Regions from separate parts of the Paenibacillus sp. PL2-23 genome, predicted to be linked through region 2. Evidence: predicted binding sites of a transcription regulator. Region 2 holds the regulator's gene; the other holds the start of a gene.
What was found. Region 2 encodes CtsR, which represses protease genes until heat stress. Its sites were predicted from a motif close to ATGGTCAATAAAGGTCAAACA; they were not measured.
Positions count from the first base shown of each region.

Region 1: a site for CtsR is predicted at 1,557-1,577, ahead of clpP (ATP-dependent Clp endopeptidase proteolytic subunit ClpP). Genes of this name have one in related genera too.

Region 1 covers NZ_CP162129.1:812,528-815,941, forward strand. Annotated here, with positions in the region: gene AB1S56_RS03505 (HPr family phosphocarrier protein) at 16-285, shown strand; gene clpP (ATP-dependent Clp endopeptidase proteolytic subunit ClpP) at 821-1,402, opposite strand; tRNA gene AB1S56_RS03515 (tRNA-Arg) at 2,301-2,375, opposite strand; gene AB1S56_RS03520 (sugar-binding domain-containing protein) at 2,593-3,414, shown strand, end outside.
Region 2 covers NZ_CP162129.1:5,121,976-5,125,389, forward strand. Annotated here, with positions in the region: gene AB1S56_RS22770 (protein arginine kinase) at 1-898, opposite strand, end outside; gene AB1S56_RS22775 (UvrB/UvrC motif-containing protein) at 953-1,474, opposite strand; gene AB1S56_RS22780 (CtsR family transcriptional regulator) at 1,492-1,953, opposite strand; gene AB1S56_RS22785 (DUF3221 domain-containing protein) at 2,397-2,768, opposite strand; gene AB1S56_RS22790 (Lrp/AsnC family transcriptional regulator) at 2,846-3,283, opposite strand.

The DNA of each region.
Region 1 (3,414 bases), 1.2 Mb from region 2:
GGGGGTATGATTTCCATGACAAGGCTTCCGGTTGTCGTTCGTTTGAAGACGGGGCTTCATGCGAGACCAGCAGCGCTATTCGTTCAAGAAGCGAACAAATTCTCCTCCGAGGTATTCGTAGAGAAGGACGATAAGAAAGTAAACGCGAAATCGATTATGGGTATCATGAGCTTGGCGATCAGCTCAGGTACTGAAATTTCGATAAGTGCGGACGGATCGGACTCGGAGCAGGCTGTAAACGCTTTAGTCTCACTCGTCAGCAAGGAAGAGCTGGAGAACCAATAACCAACGAAGGAAGCTCAGTAACGACGCCGGCTGACGGGTCATGCGGGCTTCCTTTTTTAGTTGGCAGGGCAGGTATAGATGCGCGGTTCGGGTGTGCCGAACGGCGTATTTTTTGTGTGCTGAACGGAGTTGGGATGGGGTGTGAGTAGCTTGATGTGAGGGGATTTGAACGAAAAATCGTTCAAATAAGTGCCGCGCGGGCTGGGAGTGAGGCAGATTGAACGAAATATCGTTCAAAAGCTGGACCAAGTAACTGTATGTGTGTGGTTTTGAACGAAATATCGTTCAAATAACTGGTGCAGGAGCACGAAGTGAGGCGCTTTGAACGAAATATCGTCTAAAATGGTGCGGATGTGCCCGATGTGAAGGGAATTTGAACGAAAGATCGTTCAGATATCAGGATTGGTGCTGGGAGCGACGGGATCTAACTTCAATCAGGCTAACATCCAAGAATAAGTGTTTGCATCCATCCCATGTGAGGCTGCACGCATAAAAAAACCGTCATCCCAGGATGACGGCTGGTGAGAAGAGAAGCTTATACCTTCTCGATAACTTTATCGACGAGACCGTATTCCTTGGCTTCAGCAGCGCTCATGAAGTAGTCGCGATCGGTGTCCTGCTCAATGCGGCTAAGCGGCTGGCCGGAACGCTCCGCCAGGATATGGTTGAGCTTGTCGCGCATCTTCAGGATGCGGCGTGCGCGGATCTCAATGTCGCTTGCTTGGCCTTCGGCTCCGCCGAGCGGCTGGTGAATCATCACTTCGCTGTTCGGGAGCGCGTAACGTTTGCCCTTCGCGCCTGCAGTCAGCAGGAATGCGCCCATTGATGCGGCCATACCTACGCAGATCGTCGACACGTCCGGCTTGATGTATTGCATCGTATCGTAGATAGCCATGCCGGCTGTAATGGAGCCGCCGGGGCTGTTGATGTACAAGGAAATGTCTTTGTCCGGATCCTCAGCAGCAAGGAACAGCATCTGAGCGATGATGGAATTGGCCACCACGTCATTCACACCTGAACCAAGGAAGATAATGCGGTCCTTCAGCAGGCGGGAGTAAATGTCGTACGAACGTTCCCCGCGGTTGCTTTGCTCGATTACCATAGGCACAAAATTCATTCTTAACCAATCCTCCTTAAGTGTTTGCGAAGCAAACGAGGCTTCGAAAGCATAGGCTTAGTGTTTGCGAAGCAAACGCAGCTTCGAAAGCAAGCGTATATCCGCAAGTTTCCACTCCAAAAAGTGTATCCCTATAATAGCCCATTCAAACGAAAAAGTCAAAGATGGTCAAAGAATATCCTTCTTCTAAAATACAGGCAATGGGGGGTTCTCCCCCGATAGCCACACGTCTGATCGTTATTGCGCTAAATAGCTGCGATGAAGATCTGATAGCGATCCCACGTGTGGTTATGGAGCCGCACCAGCCCTACCGTCCATCGATAGCCACACGTCAGTTCGTTATTGCGCTAAATAGCTGCGATGAAGATCTGATAGCGATCCCACGTGTGGTTATGGAGCCGCACCAGCCCTACCGTCCATCGATAGCCACACGTCAGATCGTTGTTGCGCTAATTAGCTGCAATTGAGATGCGATAGCGATCCCACGTGTGTTTATGGAGCCGCACCAGCCCTACCGTCCATCGATAGCCACACGTCAGATCGTTATTGGGCTAATGAGCTGCAGTTGAGATCCGATAACGATCCCACGTGTGGTTATGGAGCCTTACCAGCCCTCCCGGCCCGCGATAGCCACACGTCAGATCGTTATTGCGCTAATTAGCTGCAATTGAGGTCCGATAACGATCCCACGTGAGGCTATGGAGCCCACCAGCCCTCCCGCCCCCCCTGATAGCCACACCGCACCAGCCCTCCCGTCCATCGATAGTCACACGTCTAACGCAACAATTATTATTGGATTAACTTGTGTAGATAGCTGTGTATAAGATTGCTTATGTAAAATGCCTACAAAAAAGCCGCTCAGCTTTTTTCGCTGAACGGCTGTACGTATTCGTTAAGTTGGCGCGCCCGCTAGGAATCGAACCTAGATCTCAGGCTCCGGAGGCCTACGTCATATCCATTGGACCACGGGCGCATAAACAAAAAAACAGTAGCAAAAATGATTATATGACATTCGGCGGATGAAAGCAAGCGGGTAAGCAAAATTAAAATTGTGAAAATCGTGACAGTAATCGCTTTCATATGTGCTGGGGCACTTGCGGGGAAGGCGCAATTCCAGTAATATAGAAGTGGGACTAAAAAGGAACATATGGGACGTATTCAGTCCCAGTTGACTGATGGAGTGAAGGAAGATGCGAGAGCTCATTGAACTGCAGCAGCAGCTTGTGCCGGATCTTCTGGAGGTCATGCGGAAGCGGTATATGATCCTGCATCAGGTCATGCTATCGGACACAATCGGACGTCGGACGCTGGCGAACGCGCTGGATATGACGGAGAGGGTGCTCCGGGCGGAAACCGAATTTTTGAAAGAGCAAGGCCTGTTGGAGATTGACTCCGCAGGAATGCGAATCAGTGAGCGTGGACGGAGCATGCTGGAGCAGCTTGAGCCGCTCTACAAGTCGATGTTCGGCTTGTCCGAGCTGGAGGAGAGGCTTCGCGCAGCGTTCGGTCTATCCCAGGTTGTTATTGTGCAGGGCGATTCCGAAACGTCGGTACAGACGAAGCGGGAGCTTGGTCGCGCAGCCTGCCAGGTGCTCAGGTTGAAGATTCATCCCCGCGATGTGGTGGCTATAACAGGCGGTACAACCCTGTCGCACGTAGCGAATCAGTTGACGCCAACCCCGGCGATGAAGGACATCTGGTTCGTGCCGGCCCGAGGCGGTCTCGGCGAAAGCCTCGACTATCAGGCCAACACATTGGCGTCGACGATGGCCAAGCGGACAGGCGGCAATTATCGACTGCTGCATGTGCCGGACCACTTGGGCGAGGAAGCATTCGCGTCGCTTATGCAAGAGCCGAACATCAGGGAAATCGTCAGCGTTATCCGCAGCGCGCGCATTGTGGTGCACGGGATCGGAGACGCGATGGTAATGGCGAGGCGCAGAAAGCTGGAGCTCGATGTCGTAGAAGCGATGAAGGCGGACGGTGCGCTGGCAGAGGCATTCGGGTTTTAT
Region 2 (3,414 bases):
CACCGAGCCGAATATCGGACAGCCGCTGCGCCGCTTCCTTGGAGTCCATAATGGCCGCATGCGACAGAATGCCGTATGATCTTCTTACGCGATCCACGATCCTGATGCGCGACTCCTCCAGCAGCCGCTTGCGCGCCGCCCTCTCATGTTCGATAATTTGCCGCGCGACGCCGTACAGGTTCTCGATAATCTCGTCCTCAGATTGCCCAAGCGTAATCTGATTGGAGATTTGGAACAGGTTGCCCAGCGCCTCGCTGCCTTCCCCATACAATCCTCTAACCGCTAATCCCACCTGTGTAACAGCCGACAGGATGCGATTAATCTGCTGCGTCAATACCAGCGCCGGCAGATGCATCATCACCGACGCCCTGATCCCCGTGCCGACGTTGGTGGGACAAGTGGTCAAGTAGCCCCGCTTCTCATCGAAGGCGTAATCCGCGGCTTCCTCATATATATCGTCAATTCCGCTTGCCAATGCCCACGCTTCTCCGATTTGAAATCCGGGATATAAACATTGGATGCGCAGATGGTCTTCTTCGTTAATCATAATGCTGACGGATTCGTTGCCGCTGAGCACAACGGCGCCTGCGCGCGACTCGTTCGCCAGATTCGGGCTGATCAGATGCTTCTCCACCAGCACCCGCTTGTCAAGCTCGCTTAGCTCGGAGAGCAGGATGGTGTCGAAGGGTCCGTAAGTATCCAGCTTCCCCGACCTGCTCACCTCCGCCAGCCGGTTCAGCACCGCCTCCGCCTGCTGGCTCGTTGCCAGCATCGGGAACGGCTGATGACGCAGGTTGCGGGCAATCCGCACTCTGCTGCTTATGACCACGTCGGAATCGGGACCTGTACCCCGCATCCAATCGCTAAGCGCATCCTCCGAGAATCGATGCTTCGTCAACAGACTCACTCCTTTACTGCCGCCTTAAGCTTAAAGTTAGGTTAGACGCTGAGGCTAGAGCTCGGTAAGCTTTCGTTCCAATTCGCGGATGCGATCCCGCAGCTCAGCCGCGTTCTCGAACTCCTCCCGCTCAATGTAAGCCTGCAGGTCCCTGCGCAGCTGCTCGATCTCCCGCTTGCACTGGATTTCGCTGCCCGAGCGCTTCGGTATCTTGCCGCTGTGGGTCGTGCTGCTGTGCACCCGCTTCAGTAGCGGATCCAGCCGATCGGCGAACGCCGTATAGCAGGAGCTGCAGCCAAACCTGCCAATCTTGCTGAATTGCGCATAGGTCAAGCCGCACGCCTCGCAGCGAACCGGCTGAGGTGGAGCATGGCTGTGCGTCGCGCCACCCGGTGAATTGAAGTCCAGCAGGCCCGACAGTAAGCTGTGGATCGAGAAGCTGTTCGGCGTGCCGGGTATGCCCTCGCCCTTCTCCCTCGCGCAGCTTTCGCAGATATGAAATTCCGTCTTATCGCCATTCACAATTTTCGTAAAATGAAGTGTAGCCGGCCTCTTGCCGCATTCTTGGCAGAACAAAGCCTGGTTCCTCCTTCCTATTTGACCAGCAGGGATATGAGCATCGCCCGCAGCAGTCTCGCGCGCAGCTCGTCCCGCATCGGAAGCATGACGGCAATGGTATCGCGGTGGATAGCCGCCCGCAGCAGTCCCGCTTCCCGCTTCGCGATGAGCCCCGCCTCCTGCAGCTGATAGATCAGCCCTTCCGCTGCCCCCTGGTCCACGCTGTTCCCGATGGTCTGCTCGATATGGTACTGAATCGTCTTCAGAGCCGGCAGGTCGACGCGCTGGATTCGAATATAGCCTCCGCCTCCCCGCTTGCTTTCAACCATGTATCCTTTCTCCAGCGTGAACCGGGTGCTGATCACATAATTGATCTGGGAAGGCACGCAGGAGAACTTGTCGGCCAATTCGTTGCGCTGAATTTCGACGGCGCCTTCTTCGCTGCAGTCCAGCATTTGCTTCAGGTACTGTTCAATGAGATCGGAAATGTTACGCAAATCACCAACCTCCCTGAGTCTTCGCCAAAGGAAGGAAAGCCATTTCTACCCTCAATTGACTTTGACTTTCTTTGACTTTAATTTTATTATACGCAAAATATTCGCAAGGTCAATAAGTTGTTAATTAAATTTTCAGAACATTTAGAAACCTCCGCCAGACGAGACTGCCGAGACAAGGTTCACCCTCCCGCAAGCAAAATAAAACGACGCATGACACCTCTTATTAGGGTGATGCGCCGCCGCTTCATTTATACCTCCGTCGACGTTGTTCCTTCAGCTTCATGCACCGCTTCACTCCTAGCAGCTTACTTGTAAGATATGCTTCCTATTCGCTCAGCTTAGCGTTTTCCCCTTCATTGTTAAGACTTTACAGGAAAAAACGCGGTATTCTCAAGGAATCCGCGTTCTGCAAATCAGATATTGTAGTCTATAACCTATAACACTCACTCCGCCGACTCCAGCACCGTAATTTTCTCGGCCTTGGCCTCCGCCGGATAGGACTCCTCTACCTCGCCATCCAGCACGACCTGCACCTCATCACCTGTCTTCAGACCTTCCAGATCGGAGGGATCAGTCACAGTCAGCCAGATGGCGTCTGGATTCAGAGCTGTCAGCAGCTCGTCGGCCGTCTGTTCTCCATCCGTCCAATCCACGTCTGTCACATCCGCACTTTCAGCCACGAGCACACGGTCATCATTAACCGCGATAACGCGTCCCGTCTCATAATCCCAGCCCTCAGCCGCCTGCTCATCCGCCGAGCAGCCCACAAGCATGCTTACTCCTACAATAGCAATAACCGCGTTCCGATTTCTCATGTCTCATTTCCCCCTCGCAAGTACTGTTATTACCTTCGAGTACCCTCAAGCGTTAGGAATGAAACACGTTTAATCGACTACTCCTTCGGCAGCACCTTCCGATCCAGAACAGGGGAGGAGAGGATGACTGATGTATTCACGTTACCATAGGGCAACAGCCTCTCGACAAGCGTGCTTAACGCATCCATGCCGGTTACAGCCGCCTTCAGCATATAACTGACCGTCCCCGTGACCCGATGGCATTCCAGTATATCATCATCCAATATGATTCGTTTCTCGAATTCGTGTGGCGATACCTTCAGCTCGCTCATTTGAATAATCAGCCCAATATTGCGCCCCACTGCTGCAGGCGATACTCGGGCACCGAAGCCCGTAATCACGCCCTTCTCCTGCAAGCGCAGCAATCGCTCCGACACGCTGGGGCGGCTTAGCGCCAACCGTTTGGAGAGCTCGCTGACGGTCATGCGCCCATCCCCCTGAAGCAGCTCCAGCAGTGTTCGATCCAGTTGGTCCATCCGTTCAAGCCACCTCTTTCAATTTGATGAGTAAACCTATGAATTCCATTCAATGTTATCTATATTAACATGGATTTGATTCAGTTTAACATATATCCATCAATTCGACTCCTGTATTCTAGAATATATCA